4 regions of the Staphylococcus sp. IVB6214 genome follow, and region 4 is predicted to be linked to each of the others. Evidence: riboswitches for the same ligand, from Rfam matches in the RefSeq annotation. Region 4 holds a riboswitch; each other region holds the start of a gene.
What was found. A riboswitch is a leader RNA that binds a small molecule or an ion and turns the genes downstream of it on or off. The one in region 4 is predicted to bind S-adenosylmethionine.
Positions count from the first base shown of each region.

Region 1: linked by a shared signal. The riboswitch ahead of MUA51_RS10290 (O-acetylhomoserine aminocarboxypropyltransferase/cysteine synthase family protein) and the one ahead of MUA51_RS08360 (M20 family metallopeptidase) in region 4 are both predicted to bind S-adenosylmethionine.
Region 2: linked by a shared signal. The riboswitch ahead of MUA51_RS02585 (methionine ABC transporter ATP-binding protein) and the one ahead of MUA51_RS08360 (M20 family metallopeptidase) in region 4 are both predicted to bind S-adenosylmethionine.
Region 3: linked by a shared signal. The riboswitch ahead of metK (methionine adenosyltransferase) and the one ahead of MUA51_RS08360 (M20 family metallopeptidase) in region 4 are both predicted to bind S-adenosylmethionine.

Region 1 is NZ_CP094723.1:2,090,697-2,094,037, reverse strand. Features, by position in the region: gene nrdD (anaerobic ribonucleoside-triphosphate reductase) at 1-490, shown strand, start outside; gene nrdG (anaerobic ribonucleoside-triphosphate reductase activating protein) at 487-1,026, shown strand; SAM riboswitch class I at 1,120-1,219, shown strand; gene MUA51_RS10290 (O-acetylhomoserine aminocarboxypropyltransferase/cysteine synthase family protein) at 1,326-2,609, shown strand; gene adcA (zinc ABC transporter substrate-binding lipoprotein AdcA) at 2,788-3,341, shown strand, end outside.
Region 2 is NZ_CP094723.1:530,644-533,984, forward strand. Features, by position in the region: gene MUA51_RS02570 (arsenate reductase family protein) at 1-199, shown strand, start outside; gene gcvH (glycine cleavage system protein GcvH) at 269-649, shown strand; gene MUA51_RS02580 (thioredoxin family protein) at 787-1,104, shown strand; SAM riboswitch class I at 1,144-1,252, shown strand; gene MUA51_RS02585 (methionine ABC transporter ATP-binding protein) at 1,348-2,376, shown strand; gene MUA51_RS02590 (methionine ABC transporter permease) at 2,369-3,064, shown strand; gene MUA51_RS02595 (MetQ/NlpA family ABC transporter substrate-binding protein) at 3,088-3,341, shown strand, end outside.
Region 3 is NZ_CP094723.1:1,433,588-1,436,928, forward strand. Features, by position in the region: gene metK (methionine adenosyltransferase) at 1-1,161, opposite strand, end outside; SAM riboswitch class I at 1,273-1,379, opposite strand; gene pckA (phosphoenolpyruvate carboxykinase (ATP)) at 1,640-3,220, shown strand; gene MUA51_RS06925 (alpha/beta hydrolase family protein) at 3,261-3,341, opposite strand, start outside.
Region 4 is NZ_CP094723.1:1,697,263-1,700,603, reverse strand. Features, by position in the region: gene MUA51_RS08375 (pyrimidine-nucleoside phosphorylase) at 1-367, shown strand, start outside; gene MUA51_RS08370 (DoxX family protein) at 387-740, shown strand; gene MUA51_RS08365 (S-ribosylhomocysteine lyase) at 792-1,259, opposite strand; SAM riboswitch class I at 1,497-1,601, shown strand; gene MUA51_RS08360 (M20 family metallopeptidase) at 1,699-2,880, shown strand; gene ldmS (L-aspartate--L-methionine ligase LdmS) at 2,877-3,341, shown strand, end outside.

The sequences.
Region 1 (3,341 bases), 390 kb from region 4:
GACCGATCGTTTTTGTCGTTTAGATTATGAGCAGTTCGGTGCGGTACCTGATGTAACAGATAAAGGCTATTATCAAAACTCTTTCCATTATGATGTGCGCAAAGATGTGACGCCGTTCGAGAAGTTGGACTTTGAGCAAGACTATCCACACTATGCGAGCGGGGGTTATATTCATTACTGTGAGTATCCGAAGTTAGACCACAACAAAAAGGCGTTAGAAGCGGTATGGGACTATTCATATGATCGTGTCAGTTACTTAGGAACGAATATTCCAATCGACCATTGTTATGAATGCGGATTTGAAGGTGACTTTGATACGACAGACACAGGGTATTGCTGTCCAAACTGCGGTAACAAAGACCCCGAAACGGTTGATGTAGTGAAAAGAACATGTGGCTATCTTGGTAACCCAGTGCAACGCCCAACGATTGAAGGACGACACAAGGAGATTTGTGCACGGGTTAAACATATGAAGGTGCCGAAATCATGAAAGGCGCACCGTTAATACAGGGATCCGGATACATTGCCAAAATTGAAACGCATAGTTTTGTCGATGGTGAAGGGGTTCGTTGCAGCCTTTATGTATCGGGGTGTCCGTTTCGTTGTCCGGGTTGTTACAATGTCGCAGCACAACATTTTCGTTATGGTGAACCATTCACGGATCCGATTATCGATGAAGTAATCTCAGCTTGTGAACCTTCGTATATTTCAGGGTTGAGCATTCTCGGTGGTGAACCTTTCTGCAACTTAGCGGTTATTGTACCGTTAATCCGTGCGTTTCGTCATCACTTTGGTCATACGAAAGACATTTGGGTGTGGACAGGTTATCAACTCGAGTATTTGTGGTGTCAAGATGATGAACGCAAGACAATCCTTCAAAATATCGATGTCCTTGTGGACGGGATGTTTATACAACATCTCTATCGTCCTAATCTTGCCTATCGTGGCTCGCTGAACCAACGGGTAATTCATATGCCGACCTTTAGAGAAACATTCTCGGTAGGACGTGCCATCTATGTTGAATAAATATCTCGGAATTCGAAAAAGATTGGTTGACTTTCGGAATTTTCTGATATATGATAGCGTTACATTTAAAAAGTAACAGGTGACAATAAATATATCTTATCAAGATTGGTGAAGGGACAGGCCCTATGAAACCAGGCAACCTATTGAGTTAGGTGCTAATTCCTGCAGGTGATACGAACCTGAGAGATAAGTCTTTTATAATCAAATCGACTATTGATTATACGAATAGATACACACAGGAAATCTTGATACAAGTTGAGATTTGCCTGTGTGCTTTTTTATTTATAGGAGGGAATCATATGGCGGAATCATTCGAATTTGAAACATTGCAATTACATGCAGGACAAGAGGTAGATGCAGTGTCCAAGTCACGTGCTTTGCCGATTTATCAAACGACTTCATTTACATTTGATGATACAGGGCATGCAGCAAGATTATTTGGGTTAGAAGAAGTGGGGAATATTTATACACGATTAACAAACCCAACGACGGCAGTGTTAGAGACACGTGTTGCCGAATTAGAAGGTGGCGTTGCGGGTGTTGCAGTGGCGTCAGGTATGGCAGCAATAACGTATGCTATTCAAGCCGTAGCACAAAATGGCGATCATATCGTAGCTAGTGACAAATTATATGGTGGCACACACACGCTTTTCAGTCATACATTACCTAAGTTTGGCATTGAAGTGACATTAGTAGATACAACGAAAGTGGAACAAATTGAAGCAGCAATCCGTCCAAATACAAAAGGACTTTTCATTGAAACAATCGGTAATCCAGAAGGGAATATTGATGACTTTGATGCTTTAGCCACTGTGACAAAGAAACATGGTATTGTGCTCATCGTCGATAATACATTTGCATCACCCTACTTATTCCGTCCGATTGAGTACGGTGCAAATATTGTGGTTCACTCAGCAACGAAGTTTATCGGTGGTCACGGTACGTCAATGGGCGGTGTCATCGTGGATGCAGGTAACTTTGACTGGGGGGATGGCAAGTTCCCAGGGTTAAGTGAACCAGATCCGTCATATCATGGACTTGTGTTCAAAGATGCTTTTGGTGAAGCAGCATTAGCATTCAAAATCCGCACAACACTTTTGCGTGATACAGGTGCGGCACTATCGCCATTCAACGCCTTTTTATTAACTCAAGGGTTAGAAACATTGTCACTTCGTCTTGAACGTCATGTTGAAAATGCAGAAAAAGTCGCGCATTATTTAGAAGGACATGATCAAGTGGCTTGGGTGAAATATGCTGGTTTAGAATCAAATGAGTACTATGAAAATAAACAGCGTTATTTACCAAAAGGAGCAGGATCTATCTTTACATTTGGCGTGAAAGGCGGTTATGAAGCAGGAAAGCAGTTCATCGAAGGACTGGAACTGTTCTCATTACTCGCTAACGTAGGAGATGCGAAGTCATTAGTGATTCATCCAGCATCAACAACACACCAACAATTAACGGAAGAAGAGCAGCGTGCAGCAGGTATTGAGCCGGAAACAATCCGTTTGTCTATCGGTATTGAACATATTAACGACATTATTGCTGACTTAGACCGTGGTTTTGCAGCAATTCAATCATAAATACGAGACACTTTGGAAACCTTTTACGCAGGTTTCTGAAGTGTCTTTATTTGTGTGATTAAATAAAATAAGCATAAAAAAAGTTGACAAATGAACAAAAAACGTCATTGCACATTTGTCTAGTCTCATGTATAATTCTAATCGTAATGATTACTATTTGAAGGAAGGCGTCTAATAAATGAAGAAAAGTTTAAAAGTAGTAGCGACAGCAGCACTTGCAAGCTCGTTATTAGTAGCATGTGGTCAGTCTGATGATAATAAAGCTTCTTCAGGCGACAAGATGAAAGTAACAACAACAGTTTATCCGCTCCAATCATTTGTTGAACAAATCGGTGGGAAACACGTCGAAGTGGATTCTATTTACCCTAAAGGTGCGGACTTACATAGTTTCGAGCCATCACAAAAAGATATTATTAACGCGAGTAAATCAGATGTGTTCGTATACACAGGTGATAATTTAGATCCAGTTGCTAAGAAAGTAGCCGGTGCAATCAAGAAAGACGATCACAAGTTATCTCTTGAAGATAGCCTTGATAAGACAGAGTTATTAACAGACCAACATGAACATGATCACGAAGGTGAAGCGCACGATCACGATCATGAAGGCGAAGATCATGACCATGAAGCAGAAGGACATGAACATGATCACGAGTCAGATGATCACGGTCATGCACATCATCATCACGGTGGTTACGATCCACACGTATGGTTAGATCCAAACATGGATGAAGC
Region 2 (3,341 bases), 1.0 Mb from region 4:
AGTAAAAAAACTATTCAACACGCATGGTGCAAAATATCGTGAATTAAACTTAAAAGATAAACTTGCAGATATGTCTGATGACGAGAAACTGGCATTGTTAGCAACAGATGGCATGCTTGTTAAACGTCCATTAGCAGTTTCTGGAGATAAAATTACTGTTGGATTTAAAGAAGAAACGTATCGCGATACATGGCTTTAAGAAAATAGTTGATAGAAAGTCTGCAATGTGTCAGAATAAATATAACATTAACAATTGGAGGGGATTCAAGTGGCAGTGCCAAGTAATTTAAAGTATTCAAAAGAGCATGAATGGGTAAAAGTAGAAGGTAATACAGCAATCATCGGTATTACAGACTTCGCACAAAATGAATTAGGCGATATCGTATTCGTTGAGCTTCCTGAAGTTGACGATGAAGTATCAGAAGGCGATACATTCGGTAGCGTAGAATCTGTAAAAACAGTTTCTGAACTATATTCTCCTGTTTCAGGAAAAGTTGTTGAAGTGAATGAAAACTTAGAAGATGAACCAGAAGCTGTCAACGAATCACCATACGAAAATGCATGGATGGTAAAAGTAGAATTATCAGACGAAAGTGAGTTAGAAGCATTATTAGATGCAGCTGCTTACGAAGAAATGATTGGTGAATAATGTATCATAATCTCGAGATGAAGCTGTAATTTGCAGTTTCATTTCGAGATTTTTTGTGTAACAAGCCGATATAGTAGCATATCTTTGTGTAAGGTGCTACGCTCATCCTAGAATAATAAGGTGAAGGGTTGTACGAAATGACACAGAATGATGCACAAGATGAGATGCTGACAAAACATTTCGATGAAGAGCTACATCTCATTTTTGGTTACACAACAATGTGTGGAACATGTAAAGTATCTGAACATATGTTGGATATTGTGAATGATATCTTGCAGTTACCTATAACAAAAATAAACTTAAATTATTATCCAGAATTTAATCAAGAAAATAAGATTATGTCGGTTCCAATTCTGTTGATTATGCGTAAAGATCAAGAGATTGAGAGATTGTACGCTTTTCGATCAGTATCTTTTTTGTTAGAAAAGTTAAAAAAACTTATTGACGAATCTTGATTGCGATGGTATGATTTAAACAATTCAATATTCAGAAAACTCTTATCCAGAGTGGTGGAGGGATGTGCCCTTTGAAGCCCGGCAACCGTCTAGTTATAGAAATGGTGCCAAGTCACATAAAGTTGTAAACAACTTTTGAAGATGAGAGAAAGGTATCTTTAACACATTGCCTTCTCTTTCATTAAAAAAAGAGAAGGCAATTTTTATTTGGCGTAAGAGATGCTTAGCACAAGGAGGAGCAATATGATTGAGCTGAAAAATATTGTAAAAAAATACGAGAGCAAATCCAAATCTGTCACAGCAGTCGACCACGTCAATCTTAACATTGACAAGGGGACAATATACGGAATCATTGGATTCTCTGGAGCAGGTAAAAGTACGTTAGTAAGACTATTCAACTACTTGGAAACACCGACTTCGGGCGATGTCATTATTGGTGGTGACAATATCGGTCAACTGAGTAAACAAGCATTGCGTCAGAAAAGACAAAAAGTGAGTATGATTTTCCAACACTTCAACTTACTTTGGTCGAGAACTGTTTTGGAAAATATTAAATTTCCACTTGAAATTGCAGGTGTCCCGAAAGCTGAAGCAACTGAAAAAGCCAAGTCACTGGTTGCACGTGTTGGTTTGGCTGGCAGAGAACATGCATATCCATCAGAGTTGTCAGGTGGGCAAAAGCAACGTGTTGGGATTGCAAGAGCACTTGCCAACGATCCAGAAGTACTGTTATGTGATGAGGCGACAAGCGCACTCGATCCGCAAACAACTGATGAAATTTTAGATTTACTCTTGCAGTTAAAGAAAGAGCAGAATCTTACAATTATTATCATCACACATGAAATGCACGTGATTCGACGTGTTTGTGATGAAGTAGCTGTCATGGAAAATGGACGTGTCATTGAAGAAGGTAAGGTATCAGAAGTATTTGAAAATCCACAACATCAAGTGACACGACGTTTTGTACAAGAAGATTTACAGCCAGAACATGACTTCGAAAGTATAGCTAATGCATTACAACTTGAGAAAGATGATAAGGTCATCAAGTTAACATTCTCAGGTGAAAATACGACACAACCAGTCGTTTCATATATTGCAAGAAAACATAATGTAACTGTGAACATTTTAGAAGGTAATATCAAGCAAGCCAAAACGGGAGCGGCAGGATTTTTACTCCTACATATCCCGGCTATTTCACAGGAAAACTTTAATCATTTACAACATGATTTAGAGTTGCAAAACATTCAAGTTGAGGTGATTAAACATGGGTAAGAGTTTTAGTGAAATCTTGAATGAGATGATCACAATGCCGAATGTTCGTTGGCCAGAAGTTTGGATTGCAACGTATGAAACACTATATATGACTGTGATTTCAACAGTATTTTCATTTGTTTTAGGTTTGGTTCTAGGCGTTATTTTATTCTTAACGTCCAAGAGTAAGTCAAAGGCCGGACGTGTTTTTTATAGCATCGTATCATTCTTTGTAAACTTATTCCGAGCTATTCCGTTCATCATTTTAATCTTACTTTTAATTCCGTTTACAAGCTTAATTCTTGGAACAATCAGTGGTCCAACAGGTGCGCTACCAGCGTTAATCATTGGTGCGTCACCATTCTACGGTCGACTTGTCGAAATTGCACTGAAAGAAATTGATAAAGGTGTTATTGAAGCCGCACGATCAATGGGATCAAATACTTGGACAGTTATATTGAAAGTACTCATTCCAGAATCATTACCAGCATTGATTTCAGGTATTACTGTAACAGCCATTGCATTGGTTGGTTCAACAGCGGTTGCCGGTGTTATCGGTGCAGGTGGATTAGGTAACTTAGCATATTTAACAGGTTTTACACGTAACCAAAATGATGTCATCTTAGTTTCAACGATTTTAATTTTAATCATCGTTTTTGTAATTCAATTCTTAGGGGATTGGTTTACAAATAAAATAGATAAACGATAATTTATAAAAAGGAGCATATAATCATGAAAAGAATTTTATCCATTGCATTAGTTCTTGTTTTAGCAGTCGCACTTGCTGCATGTGGTAACAAAGAAGACAAAAATGATAAGAAAGTTGTTGTAGGTGCATCTCCTGCGCCGCATGCAGAAATTCTTGAAAAAGCAAAACCGTTGTTAAAAGACAAAGGTTATGACTTAGAAGTAAAAGTAATCAATGACTATACAACACCTAACAAATTGTTAGATGCGGGAGAACTTGATGCAAACTTCTTCCAACA
Region 3 (3,341 bases), 260 kb from region 4:
TTTGTCTGTTTTCTCCCATGGCAATTCAACATCTGTACGTCCGAAGTGTCCGTACGCTGCTGTTTGTTTATAGATTGGACGTTGTAAGTCTAACATTTGGATGATACCGGCTGGTCTCAAGTCAAAGTGAGAACGCACTGCTTGAATCAATGACTCCTCAGAAACAGTACCCGTTCCAAACGTATCAATAGCGATAGATACTGGCTGTGCGACACCAATCGCATATGCCAATTGAACTTCACATTTATCAGCAAATCCTGCAGCTACGATATTTTTAGCTACATAGCGTGCCGCATAAGCTGCTGAACGGTCCACTTTCGTTGGATCTTTACCTGAGAATGCACCCCCGCCATGTCGTGCGTATCCACCATATGTGTCTACGATAATTTTTCGACCTGTCAGACCTGCATCACCTTGTGGTCCACCGATTACAAAACGACCTGTTGGATTGATGAAAAATTTCGTTTCATCATCCAATAACGTCTCAGGTACTACTGGATAGATGACATACTCTTTAATGTCTCGTTGAATTTGATCAAGTGCAACTTCTTCGTGATGTTGTGATGATATAACAATCGTATCGATACGCTTCGGTTGATCGTTCTCATCATATTCAACAGTCACTTGAACCTTTCCATCTGGACGTAAATAGTCTAATGTGCCATCTTTTCTAACATCTGTCAGACGTTTCGCTAATTTATGCGATAAATCAATTGGTAGTGGCATAAATGATGCTGTCTCATTTGTTGCATAACCAAACATAAGTCCTTGGTCACCTGCACCAATATTCAATACTTCGTCATTCGATGCATCTCGATATTCCAATGCACGGTCTACACCTTGTGCAATATCAGGAGATTGTTCGTCAATCGCAGTTAATACAGACATTGTTTTATAATCATAACCATACTTAGCACGTGTGTAACCAATCTGCTTAACGGTTTCACGTACTACTTTAGGGATATCCACATATGTCGACGTAGTTATTTCCCCTGCGATGAGAGCCATACCTGTTGTTACTGTTGTTTCACAAGCAACACGTGCATGACTATCTCCTTTCAGAATTTCATCAAGTATTGCATCTGAAATTTGGTCAGCAATCTTATCCGGATGACCTTCAGTAACAGACTCTGAAGTAAATAATCGTTTATTATTTGTCATAATATGCTCCTTTAAAAATAGATTACGAACACTCTCTTTATCTGAGCTCAAATAAAAAGAGCCTTTCACCACTACGGCACATACATAGAGTGAAGGCTCAACGTCCATTCGCTCTTATCGTTCAGGCTATCGCCTGCAAACGGTTTGGCACCTTTCTTCGTTAAAAGAGGTTGCTGGGTTTCATTGGGTCCATGTCCCTCCACCACTCAGGATAAGAGAATCCGTTGCTTTTATATTACATAAATTTTGATCATGTGTCAATTTCACAAATGTATTCAAATACTAGATGATCATTTCATGAAAACGCCATCAAACAAACCCTTATATTTCCTATATTTCCATGCAAAATCCGTCATTTCCCTCGAAGAAAATCACCCGTAATTTTTTTAGAATTTTTATAGGGATTATTACCCAAATATGTTATACTCTGTAATTGTAAAGGCTTACATTAAAGAAGAAACTATTGGAGGGATTCATCATGTCATTTGATACAAGTGCACTGAATGCATTGATTGACAAGCCTACTTCTCATCTGCAGCTTACAAAAACTGAACTCTACAACAAAATTTTGAGTCGTGGCGAGGCAGAATTAACAGAGCTTGGAGCAATTAACGCAAAAACTGGAGAATATACGGGGCGTTCTCCAAAAGATAAATATATCGTTAATAATCCACAAGTCATCGATGACATCGACTGGGGTACTGTAAACCAACCTATTTCTGAGGACAAGTTTTTAAATCTATACCATCAAGTATTAGAGTATTTAGATGCTAAAGACGAAGTGTTCGTATTCAACGGCTATGCCGGAAGCGACAAGGATTCCCAACTAAAATTAACAGTTGTGAATGAATTCGCATGGCATAACCTTTTCGCACAAAATATGTTTATTCGTCCACATTCTAAGAGCGAAGCAGAAAAAATCAAAGCTGACTTCACAATCATTTCTGCACCGACATTTAAAGCAGATCCTGAAAAAGACGGCACACGTTCTGAAACATTCGTTATCGTGTCATTCAAACATAAAACTGTACTCATCGGTGGTACAGAATATGCAGGAGAAATGAAAAAGTCTATCTTCTCTGTGATGAACTATCTACTTCCTAAACGTGACATCATGAGTATGCACTGTTCAGCTAACGTAGGTCGTAAAGGCGATGTTGCGTTATTCTTCGGTTTATCAGGTACTGGTAAAACAACTTTATCTGCGGATCCAGATCGCAAATTAATAGGTGATGACGAACACGGCTGGAATGAAAATGGTGTATTTAACATTGAAGGGGGTTGTTACGCAAAAGCAATCAACTTGTCAGCTGAAAAAGAACCACAAATTTTTGATGCGATTCGTTACGGTACAGTATTAGAAAACTTAGTTGTTGATGAACATGGTTATATCGACTTCGATGATAACAAATATACAGAAAATACACGTGCAGCATACCCTATTGAACATATCGACAATATTGTTGTACCTTCAAAAGCATCACATCCAAACACGATTATTTTCTTAACTGCAGATGCTTTCGGTGTATTACCACCCATTTCTAAGTTAAGCAAAGACCAAGCAATGTATCACTTCCTAAGTGGTTTCACATCTAAGCTTGCTGGTACTGAACGTGGCATCACTGAGCCGCAACCATCATTCTCAACTTGCTTCGGTGCACCATTCTTACCATTGAATGCAAAAGTGTACGCTGACTTACTTGGTGACTTAATTGACAAACACGAAGTAGATGTCTACTTAGTGAACACAGGTTGGACTGGTGGCGTATACGGAAAAGGTAACCGTATCGAATTGAAATACACACGTAAAATGGTAAACAGCGCAATTAACGGTTCTCTGAAAAACAGTACGTTTGAAGAAGATGAAATCTTTGGTTTAAGTATTCCAACTGAAATTGAAGGCGTACCAACAACAATTCTACAACCTAAAAATGCTTGGCATGATAAAGAAGCCTATGACAAACAAGCAACAGACTTAATCGAACGTTTCCGTGAAAACTTCAAAAAGTTCGGTGAAGAAACTCAACAATTACAACAAAATGGCGGTTTCAAAGGATAAATAGAACTCAAAAAGAGAGACACGATCGCGTGTCTCTCTTTTATATATTCCTTTCAACTTCATCCATCCAGCTTTGTATTCGTTGGAGTACTTCTGATAAGGCTTCGGGACGTGGTAGGTG
Region 4 (3,341 bases):
CTTGAGCAATCAAGGTGGAGACGCATCTGTTGTAGATGATCCATCTAAGTTACCAACTGCGAAATACACGTTCGAATTGCCAGCTAAACAATCTGGTGTTGTGTCTGAAATGATTGCAAATGAAATTGGTATTGCTTCTATGATGTTAGGTGCAGGCCGTCAAACAAAAGAAGATACAATTGACTTAGCTGTAGGTCTTGTATTAAATAAAAAAGTTGGCGACAAAGTTGAAGAAGGCGAATCACTATTAACAATTTATGCAAACCAAGAAGATGTTGAACAAGTGAAAGAAAAATTATATGATAATATCACAATTAGTGATCGTGGAGAAACACCTACATTAATTCACGAAGTGATTACAAAATAAGTATAAAGGATTGAATATAATGAAATGGATAAGTCGACAACTGTTAGCAATCTTATTTACGGGGGCGGGTTACTTACACTTTAAACGTGAACGTAACTTCACAAATATTGTGCCGCACTATTTACCGTTTAAGAAGGAGATTGTATGGATAACGGGTGTCATGGAACTGATCTTTGGTATTGGCTTGGCGTTGAGAAAACCTGGATACTGGTTTAAACATGCGATGATTGCATTTTTATGGGCAGTATTCCCAGCTAATATTTATATGGCACGTCAGGGATTACCACTTGGTGACAAAGTGTTACCAAAATCCGTTTTATATGGTCGGCTTCCATTGCAATTTGTCTTAATGGCATGGATACGCAAACTTTAATCCAAAAAACACGGGTGCAATTGCATCCGTGTTTTTTACGTTTAATTTACTTTATCCTTCACCGAAGACATCGTGCCATTGATCACGCTTGTCTAAAAAAGCTTGTGCAATTACTTTTGCACCTTCTAATGAGTGAGAAGCAGCCCAGCCACATTGTACTTCATTGCAAGCAGGAACTTTTGTTGCATTAAGGACATCTTGAATCGTTTTTTCAATGATGTTTAATACATCTTCATAGTCATCATGATTAATAAATGAGACGTAAAAACCTGTTTGACAGCCCATAGGACTTAAATCAACCACTTTGTCTGAATGGTTTCGAATATTCTCTGCCATTAAATGTTCTAATGAGTGTAAGCCTGGCATGTCCATATGTTCTTTGTTTGGTTGTTTAAAACGAATATCGTATTTGTGGATTTCGTCACCGTTGTTCCCAGTCATTTTACCAGCTAAGCGGATATAAGGGGCAACAACTTTAGTATGGTCTAGGTTAAAACTTTCAACATTCATTTTTGGCATTGTGATAACGCCTCCTTTATAGTTTATCGTTATTTTATCATATTCAGAAGAAACTAACAGGGACATGATTTGAATTTTGAATATGTGGGTATAGATTTGAAAACAATAAAAGGTTCTATGTATAGGATATGCTGTCGAGTAGACGGAAATAACTCGTTTACAAAGATTTTAGAAAATATTGAAAAAATGACATGACAAATGATCGTAAATCCGATAGAATAAGTAATAATTAAATATAATTTATCAAGAGTGGTGGAGGGAATTGGCCCTGTGAAGCCCTGCAACCTCATCGGTGACGATAAAGGTGCTAAATCCAACAGCAAGTTAGCTGACAGATAAATGACGTGGACAAGATATTATCAACTTTGTACATACCGCACTTGATAAATGTAGCGCTCGTACAAGGTTGATATTTTTTTGAAAGGAGCTTTTTGCATTGATAACAGTAAAACAACAGATCCTAGACTATATAGATAACCATAGGCTGAACTATTTGGACATGAGTCATCAAATACATGAGCGCCCTGAATTAGGAAATGAAGAACTATTCGCATCACGATTATTAATTGATCATTTAAAGCAACATGATTTTGAAGTGACACGTGATATTGCTGGTCATGCGACGGGCTTTATTGCAACTTACCAATCTGATAAACCGGGTCCAAGAATTGGCTTTTTGGCTGAATATGATGCGTTACCTGGACTTGGACATGCTTGTGGACATAACATTATCGGAACAGCCAGTGTATTAGCTGGTGTTGCATTGAAACATGTTGTCGACGAGATTGGTGGGACTGTTGTCGTATACGGCTGTCCAGCAGAAGAAGGCGGCGAAAACGGCTCTGCCAAGGCGTCGTATGTTAAAGAAGGGCTTATAGATGTTGACGTAGCATTGATGATACATCCGGGCAATGAAACGTACCCAACGATTCATACTCTTGCAGTTGACGTGTTGGATATTAAGTTCTTCGGACGTAGTGCGCATGCTTCAGAAAATGCGTATGAAGCACGTAACGCACTCGATGCAATGTTAAGCTTCTTCAACGGTGTTGCTCAGTTACGTCAACACATTCAACCGTCTGAACGCGTACATGGTGTGATCTTAGATGGTGGGAAAGCAGCGAATATTATTCCTGACTTTACACATGCACGTTTTTACACGAGAGGGACAACACGAAAGTCACTGGATGTTCTCACTGAACGTGTGCACGATATTGCCAAAGGGGCTGCACTACAAACAGGCTGTAACTATGAATTTGGACCGATTCAAAATGGTGTAAATGAATTTATTAAAGCACCATTGTTAGATGACCTATTTGAGAAATATGCAACGGAACTCGGTGAAGAAGTCAGTCATGATGACTTTGGATTTGGATCAACAGATACAGGTAACGTAAGTCACGTTGTACCAACAATTCATCCGCATGTAAAAATTGGTCCAAGAAGCTTAGTAGGCCATACACATCGTTTTAGAGAAGCTGCAGCTAGTCCGATGGGTGATAAGGCGCTAATTAAAGGGGCAAAGATTATTGCGTTGATGGGCGCAAAATTAATTCAAGATCCAGCGCAACTTGAGAAAATACAACAAGAACATCAATTATTAAGGGAGCATTTATTATGACCGATGTAAAAAATACCCAGTCTTATTTGACGATGTCTGAGTTGTATTCAAGTGATGTCGTATATTCATCTCGACCTTCATATGTGTCGAACCCTTGGTTAGAACCCGATGAACATCAATCTAACTTCTTATCTGCGAGAGAATTGCTGATAGCGGATATGCCCGTAATTGTTCATGAAGCAAGTGTGACAGATAAGTTAGCGCAATTATTTGCGATGATTCATCGTCGTATTCCTGATAATTTGTATTCTTTTAGAGATCAAACATCATATGAAACTTTGTTACAACGACTTGTATATGAAGAGGGACGGAAAGTTTATTTTCAATATGTACATGGTGATGATATCGTCCCTGCTGACAAGTATGCGATGAATAAACAGACTTTTATTGATTTGAATAACAAGTCAAAAATACCAGAATGGACAGATGGCAAATACTTGCCAAAGCGTGAAGTGGTGCCG